Regions from separate parts of the Planococcus sp. 1R117A genome, predicted to be linked through region 1. Evidence: riboswitches for the same ligand, from Rfam matches in the RefSeq annotation. Region 1 holds a riboswitch; the other holds the start of a gene.

Region 1 (7,596 bases):
TTTCCCGAATACCTTGTAGCGATTTTTTGCGACCACATCATAAGCGCCATCGCGCAATGGACGAGGAAATGATTTTAGATAAAACGCCAGTTTCCATAACCCAGTCAAGTGGCGGGAAATCATCAATGCCCCTTCGGATTTAACATAGGCTTTGCCGTCTTGTATCAATACCAGGCTGTCTACGTCCTCCGGCACTTGATGCTTTCGTCTAAGCTCCCGTCCAATATCGCTTTGCAGTGAAGCAAATTGATAATATCCTGCAGGATCATGGTTTATGATGAACTGGACACTGCTATCACAGAAATTACAATCGCCGTCAAATAATACAACCGCATGTTCCATCTGAATCCTCCTTCACTTTAAAAAGTACTAGTTATTCCATATCCTCTTTTTCTTCAGCATAAACACTTTCATTCTGAAAGCGTTCCTTGATGAAAAAACAGCTTCCAGCCACTTCCCCGATTTTTCCAAATGGAACTGCGAATGGATGCTTTTCCGCTTGTTTGATTTTGGATGCGGTACGTTGCCAGTACAGCTTCTGGTCCCAGAATATGTAAAGCAAATTCTGAAATCTCCAACCAGTCCGGGGTTAACGAATGATCTGTGTCATAATCCCTCCGCCTCCAGACTTTCCCTGAACTCCCAAACTCAAAAAATTCCTCATCGAGCACTTCTCCAAGTTTTTGTTTTGAAACCCGGACATCCGGTTGAAGGTGGCTGCATTCCAATTCAAAAATTTCCTTCTCTAATCCCTCCAATACCTTCTCTCCCTATCTGTTATTTCTTTTACTGTAGGCATCTGCCAATCCAAGGTCCATCGTATTTTAGCCAAAGAAAACCCCATGCTTGGAAAAGCATAGGGTTGAGGATCAACCTTTTTCTTCGTAGAAATCTTCCATATCTTCATCTTTGCCAGGCTGGTCCTGTGGACTGTCCGAAGAACCAAAATCTTCGACTTCCTGAAATGTATCTGTGTAATCCCGAAGCCTGCTGTCTTCTTTTTCCACTGGCTGGCTCGTGGATCCTCGTAACACGTCTTCTTCAGGAGGGCGTGACGTCATATCAGTGTCTTGCTGAGCATGGTCAACACAAGTTAACGCAGTCGGCAATACTTCTAAACGCTCGTACGGGATTTCTTTGCCGCACACTGTGCATTTGCCGTAAGTCCCGTTCTCAATTGCCTCAAGAGCAGCATTGGCATCATTTAATTCATCTTCTTTAAATTGGTTTAGCGCGAGACCGCGTTCCTGATCAAATAAGTCTGTTGCATTATCAGCTGGGTGATTATCATAATTAGACAGTTCAGTTGTATCAAACTCTTCCGTATGCTCAATACGTCCTTCAAGAGAATTCTTTTGTTCAATCAATTGGTCTTTCAATTGCTTCAATTGTTCCTCTGTCATCCGGGTTCCTCCTTAAAAACTTGCTTGTTCTGTATATTTCCTTTTTCAGAGAAATCAAACCTGATGAAATGCAGCGCACTTGTATCGCATTAATAATCGTCAAAACGATCAAGCAAGCTGAGCAAATAATTCTCTAATCGATGCTTCATCAAGTCGTCTGTTAAACCGGGCATCCCAAAAAGGTTGATATGTAAAAGACGTAAAGGTAAATAGCTGCAGCTGCCGAGGCGTCATAAGCGACATAAAAAGCTGCTTACCGTGCTTATGTCCTTCATCATCCATCGTCTGTATGGCTTTTTCTCCAATCAAGCTTTTTTTGTATCCTTTTTGGAACGGCTCTTCTCCGCCGAAACTTTGTTTCATCATAAAACACACAAGCCACTTCTTCTCCAACCACGCAATTCGTTGTCTGGCCAAGCAATCGTGTTTGGAAAATGTCCGAATTCAGTTCTCTTGCACGATTCCGGATGAATCGATAACTTTCTGTCATCAATACTAATGTGTTGTCCATGCTTTTATCACGAAGAATTGGTTTCTCCTCTTTCATGAGTAACAACGCCTCCTTTGATTGCGGCACTTTTTTGGAAAAAGAAGAGAATTGACAGTGAACGGAAAGTCTTTTACTATAAGTGAGGTTAGTAAAAAATAAATAACCCGGTGACGGGAGAGGTTCATAGCATTATACCCTCTATAAAAAACTATGGATTGACGAAATTTAGCCGAATCCACATGCGATTCGGCTTTTTCTTTTCCTGTTTTTTATACGTCCTCTCTTAAGCCGCATACTTGAAGGAGGCCTTTACCTATGGCAGGAAGAAACGAAGACACATTAGACCATTTGTCGCTGCTCGGCAATCAAAATACGAAGTATAACTTTGAATATGACCCGGACATTTTAGAAGCAATCGATAATTTGCATACACGCGATTATTTTGTAAAATTCAATTGCCCGGAATTTACTTCACTTTGCCCACAGACAGGACAGCCTGATTTCGCGACGATTTATCTCAGCTTTATCCCGGACAAAAAATTGGTGGAAAGCAAATCTCTGAAATTGTATTTATTCAGTTTCCGTAACCACGGCGATTTCCATGAAGACGTCGTCAACATCATCATGAACGATTTAATCAAATTGCTCGAACCCCGTTATATCGAAGTATGGGGCAAATTCACACCGCGCGGCGGCTTGTCGATCGACCCTTACACAAACTATGGAAAACCCGGCACAAAATACGAAGAAATGGCTTCGTACCGCATGATGAACCATGACATGAATCCGGAAACCATTACCAACCGCTAATCGTAAAGAATACCTCCAGCAATATTTGTTGGAAGAGAAATAAAAAACTGTAGATAAACTCATTTTACTGAGTCTATCTACAGTTTTTTGATGTGGAGAAAAATATTCTCCGTAAAAGTTCAATTGCTTAATAAAATTTCATTTAAACAACTTTAATTGTTCCGCTTGTGCTGATGATTTCATCGCATTGGCCGTTCTCGACAGAACCAGATCTGCTGCAATCGGCAAATGATCCGATACAGCGGTTTCAATTACGGTTGCCTTTGCAGGCTCCAGATTTTGATCCGTAAAAATATAGTCAATCCGTGTCACCGGCTTTAACTTCACTCCATCTGCCTCATGTGTATAAGGTGCCGGGTACGTATAAGAGTTGTCTTTATCCATTTTCAAGAAAACATCGTCGTAATGGTTTTCCAATCTCTTGATTTGCAGGTGATCCGGTGCCGCATTAAAATCTCCTGTAATGATTTTTGGAAAACGGCTTTTTTCTGTAATCTCCAAAATTTCATCAATGCTTACTTTGAGTTCTTCTTCTTTCAACGATAAATGTGTGTTAAAGAAGCTAAGATATGTCCCTTTTACTTCGAGAACAACTTCCAGCATTCCCCGCTGTTCACTGTTGGCAATCGGAGAGACCACTTTCGTCAGGAGGTGATTTTCAACATACTTGATCGGATGCTTGCTTAAAACCGCGTTGCCGTACTGGCGCCTTGGCCTTTCAGGTTCATTTGGCTCTAAATCTAAGTTGGCTCCGAAAGCGCCGTACATGCCAAGGCGGCTGCTGAGCCAGTCTACTTGATCGATAAATTCACTGCGTTCAGTAAAATGCCGATCGAGTTCCTGCAATCCGATAATTTCTGCTTCTGATTGTTCAATGACACTTGCTGTCTTTTCCAAATCGACGACATTATTCATACCTAATCCGTGAGCAATGTTGAATGACATCACTTTTATGGGCACGGTGGGGGGGAGTTTTTCTCTCTCCATAAAAAACATCTCCTTTTAAGATGAAACGAGTCCTTGGCAAGGGTTATTGGATGCATTGATTGTAGCAAAATAATACAAAAAATGCTGTTATTTATGTGCTTATTTCAAATAAAAATTTAAGATATTCAAAAGCTGAAGATATCAGGTAACTTTTTTTAATAGAAAATCGGAAACGCACTTAAACTTTCTGAAGGACTGTTTGTGCTGCTTCTTGTGCATGAGTTTTCGCTGTAGAAACAATGAAGTCAGCAACAATTGGCAAATGGTCTGATGTATCGGTTTCCATTACTGCTACCTGCACCGGATCCAGTTCAGGGTCTGCAAAGACATAATCGATGCGTGTAACCGGTTTGAAGTTTTCACCTGTTTCCGCGTTTCGGTAAGGAGAAGGATACGTATAAGCGTCTCCTCTTTTCATTTTTAAAAAGGTGTCCGCAAAATGCCTATTCAGCCTTCTGATTTGTCCATCATTAGGAGGAGCATTAAAGTCACCCATCACAATACGGGGGAAATGACGTTTTTCAGTGATGCCGATCAATTCGCCAATGCTGATTTTCAATTCTTCCTCTTTTAAAGAAAGATGCGTGTTGTAAACTGTGATTAAATTTCCTTTTACTTCTATCACTGCTTCCAAAACACCACGCTGTTCATTCTTTCCGAAATCTGTCAGCACTCGGGTCAATTGATGATTTTCCGCATACTTAATCGGGTATTTGCTTAAAATCGCGTTGCCGTATTGGCGTCTCGGCTCACCCGCTGCAATCGGCTCAAAATCCAGATTTGCTCCAAATGCCACTTGCATCCCAAGCCGTTCACTTAACCACCGTGCCTGGTCAACAAAAGCACTGCGGGAAGAAAAATAGCAGTCGACTTCCTGCAATGCAATAATATTGGCGCAAGAGTCCTCAATAATACCAGCCGTTTTTTCCAAATCCACTATTCCATTCATTCCCAAACCATGAGCGATGTTAAATGACATGACTTTGACAGAAATAACTGGTTCTTTTCCTTTTTCAAGCATGCAACCCTCTCCTTTTTGAATGAAGCAATTTACCGTTCACTATCTTTGTCACCTTGATTATAGCAAAGCAAACAGCAAAATTTTATTGTTAATATGTAAATTTCTGTTAAGTGTTTGTAAAGGGGTTGAAATGCCGTTAATAAAATTTTTTACATTAAAAGGCGGATTCAGCCAAATGGCCGGACCCGCCTTTCATAGAACCGCTTATAAATTGGCTCCAGTATAAATTAAAATTGCATCCCGCAAGAATTCAGCGGCTTTCGGATGCACTTTGTTGTAATAAGCCGCAAAGCGCTCGTCGTCTACGTACATTTGAGCTAGTCCTGCATGTGCTTCTTTGCTGTACGACGGCCAGGTGAAAGTCAGCCACTGCTTGTGCAAACCTGCTGTTTTTTGGGCAACTTCACTTGCCGGGTCTCCGGTTTTGCAAGCTTCAGCAAGCGATTCCATCAGCTCCTTTTCCAAACGCATGAATTCTTCGTACTGCGATTCGCTCATATTCAGCATTTTGGCATTGGAACGGTCGACTACATCATCACCGTATTTCGCACGGACTTCTTTACCGTATTGCTTTTCATTGTCATCAACTAATTTCTGCTTAAAACCTTGGAACTTTTCCTTGTCAGCCATGTGACTCTTCCCTTCTGCTGCGGAAATGGTTTTTTCCACATTATTGATCAGGAGGTCCAGCTGTCGGCGTTTTTGCAGGAGCAGCTGCCAGTGTTTTCTCAAAGCCCCCGGTCCGTCAAATGCCGGGTCGTTGACAATTTTTTTGATGCTTTCCAAATCGAGTCCGAGTTCCCGGTAAAAGAGGATTTGCTGCAGTTTATCCACTTCGTTCCGGCCATAAATGCGGTACCCTGCAGAATTTTTTCTTGCCGGCTTCAGAATTCCTATTTCATCGTAATACCGCAATGTTCTCGTACTGACTCCCGCTAAACTTCCCAGTTTTTGAACAGTGTATTCCATGCGCTCACCTCCTGATACCTTCACTCTATACCTTGACGCAACGTTAAGGTCAAGCTGAAAGTTCAAGTTAATTGCTGCTCTGCAAATTCGCTGTAAAGTTCGTGGGAACGGCTTAATTCAAGGTGTGTTCCTATACCTGTAACTTGGCCTTTTTCAATAAAGACAATTTTATCAGCATCAACAATCGTCGATAACCGATGCGCAATAACCAGTGTAGTGCGTCCTACCATTAAGCGGCTTAAGGCCTGCTGGACAATTCCCTCTGACTGGCTGTCGAGGCTGGCTGTTGCTTCATCCATCATGAGAATTTTCGGATTGCGGAGAAACGCCCGGGCAATGGCAATCCGCTGGCGTTGTCCCCCGGATAATTTCACGCCGCGTTCCCCAACTTCTGTGTCTAGCCCTTCCGGAAAGTCCTTAATAAATTCTTCAGCATAAGCCATACGGGCGACATGCCACAATTCCTCATCCGAGATACTGTCTGCATCCGGCAAGCCGTAACTTAAGTTCGCACGGATTGTACCACCCATCATGGCACTTTCCTGGGACACATAGCCGATTTGGCTTCGCCAGGAAATCATTGACAACTCGTTGATTGGAATGCCGCCAATTGTGATGGTCCCTGCAATCGGCTCATAAAATCGCTCAATCAAGCCAAACACGGTTGTTTTCCCACCACCGCTTGGCCCTGCAAAAGCAATCATTTCACCTGGCTGTGCTTCGAAAGAAATTCCACGAAGAACCGGATTTCCTTTTTCATAAGCAAAATCCACGCTTTCAACACGTAAAGGTTTGCTGGCGATATCGATTTCCATACCTTCCTGGCCTTCTTCAAGCGGCAGCTCCAATATCTCAATGATGCGTTCTGTTGCACCTTTTGCTTTTTGGAGTTCAGTAAAAAACAACGCAAACGTAGTCATCGGCATGATGATTTGAAATAGGTATAAAAGGAATGCTACCAGAGAACCCGTCGACATCGTCCCTTCTGCTACACGAATGCCGCCGTATCCAATAATCATGACAATGACTGCCATTACGACTGTATACATTAATGGGGCAATCAATGCATAGATTTTCGCTTCCCTCAAACCGATTTTAAACAGCTTTTGAATGCCGCCCAAGCCTCGGTCTTCTTCTATCGCTTCGGCGGTTGAAGATTTCATCAAGCGGATTTCGCTTAATGTTTGCTGGACATGCCCAGTAAACGCTGCTGTCTCATCCTGCAGATTTCGGGAAATTTTGGCCATTCGGCGACCCAAGGGAATCATGATGGCAATTGTAATTGGCACGGATAAAAGCATGATCACTGTCATTTTCCAGTCCAATACCAATAAGATAATGACGGCTCCGATAATGGAAATAATGCCGGTGATAAACTGGGGAAAATGATCTGTGATCAAGTTGCGGACAATTCCCGTGTCATTGACGACCCGGCTGACTGTTTCCCCACTCGTTTGCTGGTCGAAATATGGGACACGCAGGCGTATTAAATGAATCCACATCCGGTCCCGCAGCCCGGCTACTATTTTTTGCCCTACCATGCTCAGTAAGTAAATCGATACTCCATTGACAACCGCTTGTAAGATAAATGCAGCGGCTAGACCGCCGATGAGCCACGGACTTATTAAATCCACTGAAAAACCATCTACTAAATCCTTTGTTAAAAGCGGCACTGCCAACCCTACTAAAGTTGTAATAACGCTTGATGCCAAACCGGTAACCAGCGCCCATTTTGGTATCTTCAACGACAGAATAAGTGAAACAAATGCTTTCAATCCCATTGTTGTTTGTTGTTTTTCCATAATTGAAAGCTCCATTCGAAAAAAATTAAATTCCCGCTTTCTTTAATGCTTAACTAAACTTCGCGTAAATGCATGTATCGGTCAGGTTTTTGCCATCTACTGATAACTCGTCGT
Region 2 (7,596 bases), on a different contig from region 1:
CTTTTTCCAAGCCTTTCAAGAAAGTATTTTGAAATTCCTCTATCTCCATGCCGGTCAACTCTTGAAGATTTTCATAAAATTCATTTGTTGTCTTAGATTCTAACATCTCCGGGATGAAATCCGTGCCATGATCTCCAACTAATGATTGAATGGCTAAATAGCTCTGGGCATACGGATTAAAATTTCTCGAAGCCGCTCTTTCAAACTCCATAGCTGAATCCAAATTATGAAAATCAATGACTTTTACATTTTCAAGCTCATACCAGTAACTGCTGTCTTCCGCTAAAAAGTCTGCCAGGCCTTCTTCAAACCATACCGGTATCCGGTTAATAGACAAGTGATTTTCTTCGGAAAACAAATGACTTTGATAATGGGTATATTCATGCAAAAGAATGACTTCCCACATGACATCTTCTGGAACTAAATGGATGGTCCGGTTGTATGTGCTGTAATAGCCCGCTATTCCCTCCATGCCTGAATTGGCTTCCAGTGAGTTGTAGTTTTCATGGAATTCAATGGTCAATCCTTCATCGTTCTCAATAGCGAAATAGGAATCGAATAAATCTTCTTTTTCCTGCAGCAGCTCATCGATTTTTTCAACATGCTGTTCACTTTCCTGTGAATAAAAATAAGTAACTCCATTTTTTTCGGTCTTACTTAATTCTTTTTGAGATGGCACTTGAAAAATTGTGCTGGTAAAAAGCCGTGTTTTTTCTTCATATGCTAAGTCGTTATCTTTCACCGTATATTCAACGTATGAATTAGCAAATGTGATTAATCCGACGACGATAGACAATGAAAGGGCAAAAATCATCAGAACAGTGTATTCGCCTGTGCTGCGGAGACTCATAAATTCCAGTCTTTGCGTCAAAATTCCGTATACACTCATAATAAACAAGACCATGCATATAAGAAAAAACACCGCGGCTACCATCAGCCCGCCGAGCAGTCCTTGATTGAAAATCAGCAAATAACTCCCGAATGACATGGCAATCAAAATTAAAAATAATATAAAGTATTTCATTATTTTTTTCATTTCGGGCCTCCGTTATTTTTCATCGCTTAAGGGGTACAGGATTGAAAGTCCATCTATAATAAACGCCATATTCATTTCAATCAATTTCTCTATATATCATCAGCAGCTTGTTTAGAAAAGTCTTCCCTATACTATTCCCGTGATAAGTTGCAATTACGCCAAAACCTGACACGAAATGATGGAAGAACTGATATAAATTTCACCAAGACGCAAGTCGCCTTTATTTAGAGAATAGACTGGCAGCCAATTAGTTGAAACCTTTTACCTAAGCCTAATAAACTTGTTCTTTCCTATATTTTAATAGCAAATATAGACGGTGCTGAAATGCAAAATAAAACAGTGCTTCCAATATAGAGGCACTGTTGAGCCTAATTTATTTTCCGATGCTTAATATTAACGGATTCATATCTGAATCGCATTCAGCCAATACATAATCAGTAAAGTCTACCTGTTCTTCTTTTTCTATTGAAGTACAATTCAGTTCCATGACTTCTCCAGAGCCATATTTGTCTTTGCTGGAATCGTATACATATTCAATCATTTCCCCATTAAAGCTAAGATCTTGGTATATCGGGTCGCCTTCAATGGTGTAATTGACGATGCGGATGGCATCTTCTTGCCCTTGATTAACGTATGACAAGAACCTCTCAAACCTGTCCAAGTTTTCAATTTCTCCATGCCGGTTAAAAATTCGATCTCTTCCATATGAATCATCGCCATTTGCATCGGGATTTCCTGGCTCTTCAGCAGAGCTTTGGCAGCCGGCAGCCAATAATGCTAATCCGATCAGTAAAATTTTTTTCAACTTACCCATCATTTACACCTTCTTTTTCAATTAGACGAAAGTGCCCGTTGAAAATTACATGTTCCTGCTAATTTATTTCAGCCAGCTGTCCAAAAATTTTCTCTGCTCTTCCCCATAATAGTCTATAAAAAATTCTTTGAATTCAGGCGTATTGACATTCTTGAATTGATATTCCTGATAATACGCGGAAAGAAATTCAAGCGCTTCTTCCTGGCCGCCTCTCTCATTGAAAAAATCCCGCAATAATAGCGGCGCTTCCCCGTATACAGTGGAAACATATGACCCTTCATTGAACTTTTCCAGCGGTAAATTCACATAATTTTCAGTCGGGTAGTATGCAGCGGAGTCTTGGGCTGAACTAAAGCCGTACTGTTCATCATTATAATAATCCGCTAAAAAAATCGATGCCGCAAATTCTGTCAGGCTTTCATCTGCCCAAGCATCTTCATATGGGTCATTGCCGACAATATAATAAAACCATTGATGGGCAATTTCGTGGACTAATACTTCGTCAAGTGCATCCCGAGTTTTGGCTACCTCTATAACATTCGGATATTCCATATAGCCGTCATTCGCAATAATATCAAGTTCCGGGAACGGGTTGTCCCCGATATTTTCTTCGAAGAAAGTATAAGCAGCTTTCGCCTTGACTATATTTTCGTCAAGAAAGTCTTGGTCATTCGGCATAAACAACCGCAATACCGTATCGTTTGCTTGTACGGATTCATGCAGCCATTCTTCCGTATTCAAAAATGCCACATAGAAATCCTTGATGCGCTCTCCTTTTACGGTTCCCGAGGAACTAGGCTCAATGTTTCCTTCGATGGCCGAACTGGCTACGAAATACTCTTTAGGCAAACTATAGCTCACTTCAAAATTGCCGAAGCCGGTATGGTAAGATTCTCCGAGCATATCAAAATCCTGGATATCCCATCCATTGTCATATTGAGCCAGCATCGGATACCATTGCGCTAGAAAGTAATTATCACCGACTTGGGACAAGCGCATGCCGTCTTTAGGGATCAGCAATGTATAATCAATCACCACGTGTTGACTGTTTCCCGGTTCCAAAGTATTTTCCAACTCAATCAGCAGCTCATTATTCTCTAGGTTATAAGCCAATTCTCTATCGCCCTGCTTGACTGAATTGACCGTTATTTCTGCTGCTTCCTGCGTAAAATTCGGAAGTTCTTCTGAGTTAATGGCATTGGGCACAAGATAAAAACCGAGGTCTTCAAAAGCTTCTTCTGATTCATTTAACACTTCGATTTCTGTGCTGATCTGAAACCGGTTCTGTTCATCCAGTGAAAGGTCTATTTTATAGTCCGCGCTCGCGCCCATTTCAGTTGAGCCTTTTTCATTGCTGTCACGCGACAAGAAAACAAGAAGCACTCCGACCACAACTGCAGCCACCGCCACTAAAATCCAAATCATTCGTTTGTTTTTCAGCATGCTGGTCATTTGAAATCTCCTATCTTACTGACGGCATTCTCAAACAGCCAATCAGCCTGTTGTGCGGGCTTTACCGTTTCTTCATAATAGGCTTCCGCTTTCCAATAGCGCCGCTTTAACAAATCGGTTTTGTTTCGCATGTCTTGAGATTCCCTGAAAAAGCGGTCTTCTGCCGAACATTCCACGTACACCACTTGATCAAAAAAGTTCCTCCATTCTTTGCGCTGCAGAAATACGCCTTCGACCAAAACGACTCCTTCATCTGGAAGTTCAATGGTTTTTAAACTATGGCTGTCTTTTTTAGTATCGTAATACCACAGCTCCAGAAAATTAGCGCTTTTCAATTTGCCAAAGAAAAACTCGGCCAGATGTTCAGCTTCCCATTGCAAAAAATAATACTCCTGCCATTCTTCCAACCCTGTGCCATAGCGCCGCTTGCGTTCCACAATAAAGTCATCGGTGTGGAATACCTGAACAGAAATACCGGCGCCTTTTAAATACTTCTCTAATTTGCCGGCAAAAGTGGTTTTGCCTGACCGGCTTAATCCATCAATTCCAATAATCGTTTTGCCTGAAAAATTATGCAGAGGGATATTCCTGAAAAAATCTTCGTATTCTATTTTCAACTTCCAATCAAACCTTTCCTTGATTCTTCTTTTTATCATTCGACAATTGGCTGTTTTTTCCTTCAGAAACTTTTTAAAATGGCGCTATTCAAATTTGCTTTCCTTACTATCGCTCTTGCCGTTCTATGTTATTATTAACAGTGGTCAAAAAAGAGGTTCGCAAACTCCCTCTCTAAAAAACTAAGGAGATGTTTCAATTGAAAAAAGAAAAAGCGGTTGTCGTTTTCAGCGGCGGCCAAGACAGTACCACTTGCCTATTCTGGGCTTTGAAAAATTTTAATGAAGTCGCCACGGTGACATTCGATTACGGCCAGCGCCACTCAGCTGAGATTGAATGTGCCCGAAAAATTGCAGAAGAACTCGGCGTTTCTTTCAAAGTGCTCGACATGACGTTGATCAACCAGCTATCAGCCAATGCGCTGACCCGTGATGACATTGAAGTGACAGCAAAAGAAGGAGAACTGCCATCAACTTTCGTGCCAGGCAGAAATCACTTATTCTTCTCCTTTGCAGCTGTTTATGCAGATGCCATCGGTGCTCGGCATTTAGTTACCGGAGTCAGCCAAACCGATTTCAGCGGTTACCCGGATTGTCGCGACACATTCATCCGATCGCTGAATGTGACATTGAATCTGGCGATGGACAAACAATTTATCATTCATACGCCATTAATGTGGCTTGATAAATCGGAAGTGTGGGAACTTGCAGATGAACTGGACGCCCTCGACTTTGTGCAAGACAAAACCTTGACGTGCTATAACGGAGTTCCAAGTACAGGCTGCGGCGAGTGCCCAGCATGCGTCTTACGCAACGAAGGACTTGCGGTATACAAAGCGCGGAAGTCAGCAGGTGAACCTGTATGATGCAGCAATTCTATCCAGCGGTTCCGCATGAATTCCGTTTCGAACTGAACAAAGACTTGAATTTCTCGGCAGCGCATTTTATCCCGAGCGAAGACGCCGGGCAATGCAAGGAAATGCATGGGCACACCTACTTTGTCAATGTCACGGTCGGCGGAGATGAACTGGATGCTATTGGTTTCCTGATTGACTTTAAATCCATAAAAAAAGCCATCCATAAAAAATACGATCATTCGGTTTTGAATAATCATCCTGAATTTGAAAACAAGTTTCCTACAACAGAACTTTTGGCTCAGCAAATTTGGCAGTCCATCCAGGACATTCTCCAGGCTACTGCCAATAAACCAACTTGCCTGCAAGTCATCGTGCGCGAGACTCCGACAAGCTATGTCGTTTACCGCCCGCGCAAGGAGGACTTGCTATGAAAATACCGGTAATGGAAGTTTTCGGTCCGACGATCCAAGGAGAAGGAATGGTCATTGGACAAAAAACAATGTTTGTCCGAACAGCAGGATGTGATTATTCCTGTTCTTGGTGCGACTCCAAATTCACTTGGGACGGCACAGGCCGCAGCGTTTCTAAGCAGCCTGTCGACATTATTGAAGAGCTGAAGAGTATCGGCGGTGAAGCATTTTCGCATGTAACGATTTCTGGCGGCAACCCGGCCCTTCATAAAGGAATAGGAGAACTTGTCGACTTATGCCACCAAAACGGCTGGAAAGTCGGAGTGGAAACACAAGGCTCGATTTGGCAGGACTGGATGCCGAAAATTGACGACATCACAATTTCACCAAAGCCGCCAAGTTCTGGCATGGTCACCGATTTCGAGAAATTGGATGGCTTTTTACAAAAGTTGAACGACTCAAATGCCAGCTTGAAAGTCGTCATTTTCGACGAAGAAGATTTTAAGTATGCAGAAGATGTCCACTTGCGCTATCCAGGCGTCCCGTTCTTTTTGCAGACAGGCAACAGTGACACAGCAACAACCGATGATGCACATTTGACGGCTACTCTTTTAGAGCGCTATGAATGGCTGATTGGCCAGTCGATCCGTTCTGCGATTATGAACGACGCCAAAGTCTTGCCGCAGCTCCACGCACTTGTATGGGGCAATAAACGCGGAGTGTAAATATAAGAAAAAGCGTGGAATCATTATTGATTCCACGCTTTTTTATTCCTTCTCAGCTGATGCTTTTCAAGGCTTGCTTTACAGTGGCAAAAGACTCGATTGTCGACATGTCTATGCCGCTCTTAATGATCGTCTGTGCCAAATCTGGCCGCAATCCAGCCGCAACCACATGTATCCCCATCAACCTAAGTGTGCTTCCAATCTGATGAATCGCTTCTGCGACTTGAACGTTAATGGTCACCAGACCCGAAAAATCCGAAATCACATGTCCTACATTCATATCCGCTAATCTCGGAATAACATTGTCGATAATATGCTTGATCCGCTCCTCGTCAATAAAACCAATCAGCGGCAACACGACGATGTCATCTTTTATAGGAACAATCGGAGCTGACAATCTTGTCAGTTCTTTTTTGGTTTCTTCCTGATACTGGGCAGAAAGCCGTTCAAACGCAAAAAAGGTTTCGTTCAAACTGACATCCAGCAGCGTATTAATCCGTTTGAATATGAATGCCGATTCCTTAACGGTCAGATTCAAGTCTATGCTGATATCAGTAAATAGTTCATTGAAAATTTCTCTCGTAGGAGAATAGCGGATGACGATTTCAGAGATTTTGCCTCCTGCTGACACTTGCATGGCGGCATTCTTTTTACTCCATTCTATTAATGGCTCTGGAACCGACTCTTCATCTTCGTTCACCAACAGATCTCCAAAAAAATTCAAGAGCTGATTGTACATTAAAATCGCTTGTTCCCTCTCCGCTTCCGAAATTATGAGATCCATTCTGCGGATCACATTATCGACGATATCAACGGGCAACGCGTCGATATTTTTCTGTATGTATTGGGAAAAACTATAAATTCCGTTCATTGTAATTCCACCTTTTTCTATTCTCATCTTTTTATTATAGCTTAAAATAGTATTTTTTTCTTAGCACAATTTGTAAGGACACGAAAATTTTACTTAAAATGGACTAATACAAAAAGCTGCCTGCATTTAATCTGCAAGCAACTTTTGTTAAAAATTAAATTTTATTGCGTTTCCACTTTCCGAAAAGTTAAGGTTTTTCCAGTGTAGCCATATAAAACCGTTAATATCGGTGATAATAGGCAGAAGAAAGCGAACGGCAAGTATTCCAAAGTAGAAACCCCTAATATGGAAGTGATAAAAATACCACAGACGCTCCAAGGGACAAGCGGATTGACGACTGTTCCGGCATCTTCCATCACCCGGCTTAAGTTTTTACCCGCTAAGCCGAGTTTTTCATACGGTTTGTGAAAAGCTTGGCCTGTCAATAAAATCGATAAATACTGTTCACCGATCAATATATTGATACCAATTGCGGTCAATGCAGATGCGGCGATGACTGAAGAAACTTTTCTCAAAAGGCTTTCCACTTTCCCCAGCAGGCATTGAACAATTCCAAGAGTGAACAATAATCCTCCCATGCTAAGCGCAAGCAAGACCAACCCAATTGTAAAAAGCATGCTTTCCATGCCGCCACGAGACAGCAATGCATCAATATCATTAACACCCGTTTCCGATACAAATCCGCTATATAGAATGCTCATAATTTCAGCAGCGCCATAGATGTGATGGAAAAAAGAAACGATTACAGCCGTCAAAGAGCTGATAGCCAGCGTCATCATCGCCGGAACTTTTTTTATTGTCAGCACGATTAAGACCA

The links. Region 1 has a riboswitch for preQ1 ahead of queF (preQ(1) synthase). Riboswitches for the same ligand answer to the same signal wherever they lie in the genome.
Region 2: another riboswitch for preQ1. It lies ahead of queC (7-cyano-7-deazaguanine synthase QueC); the one in region 1 lies ahead of queF (preQ(1) synthase).

The regions. Positions count from the first base shown of each region.
Region 1 covers NZ_JBPRLO010000004.1:50,453-58,048, reverse strand. Annotated here, with positions in the region: gene ACSFXN_RS13020 (thiol-disulfide oxidoreductase DCC family protein) at 1-342, opposite strand, end outside; gene ACSFXN_RS13015 (DUF4440 domain-containing protein) at 411-758, opposite strand; gene ACSFXN_RS13010 (TraR/DksA C4-type zinc finger protein) at 870-1,403, opposite strand; gene ACSFXN_RS13005 (hypothetical protein) at 1,678-1,950, opposite strand; PreQ1 riboswitch class I at 2,064-2,111, shown strand; gene queF (preQ(1) synthase) at 2,209-2,703, shown strand; gene ACSFXN_RS12995 (endonuclease/exonuclease/phosphatase family protein) at 2,842-3,690, opposite strand; gene ACSFXN_RS12990 (endonuclease/exonuclease/phosphatase family protein) at 3,869-4,711, opposite strand; gene ACSFXN_RS12985 (MerR family transcriptional regulator) at 4,916-5,680, opposite strand; gene ACSFXN_RS12980 (ABC transporter ATP-binding protein) at 5,743-7,482, opposite strand; gene ACSFXN_RS12975 (GNAT family N-acetyltransferase) at 7,532-7,596, opposite strand, start outside.
Region 2 covers NZ_JBPRLO010000002.1:754,876-762,471, forward strand. Annotated here, with positions in the region: gene ACSFXN_RS09160 (hypothetical protein) at 1-1,036, opposite strand, end outside; gene ACSFXN_RS09165 (DUF4362 domain-containing protein) at 1,410-1,850, opposite strand; gene ACSFXN_RS09170 (M1 family metallopeptidase) at 1,914-3,302, opposite strand; gene ACSFXN_RS09175 (kinase) at 3,299-3,919, opposite strand; PreQ1 riboswitch class I at 4,066-4,109, shown strand; gene queC (7-cyano-7-deazaguanine synthase QueC) at 4,117-4,782, shown strand; gene queD (6-carboxytetrahydropterin synthase QueD) at 4,779-5,204, shown strand; gene queE (7-carboxy-7-deazaguanine synthase QueE) at 5,201-5,908, shown strand; gene ACSFXN_RS09195 (STAS domain-containing protein) at 5,961-6,779, opposite strand; gene nhaC (Na+/H+ antiporter NhaC) at 6,941-7,596, opposite strand, start outside.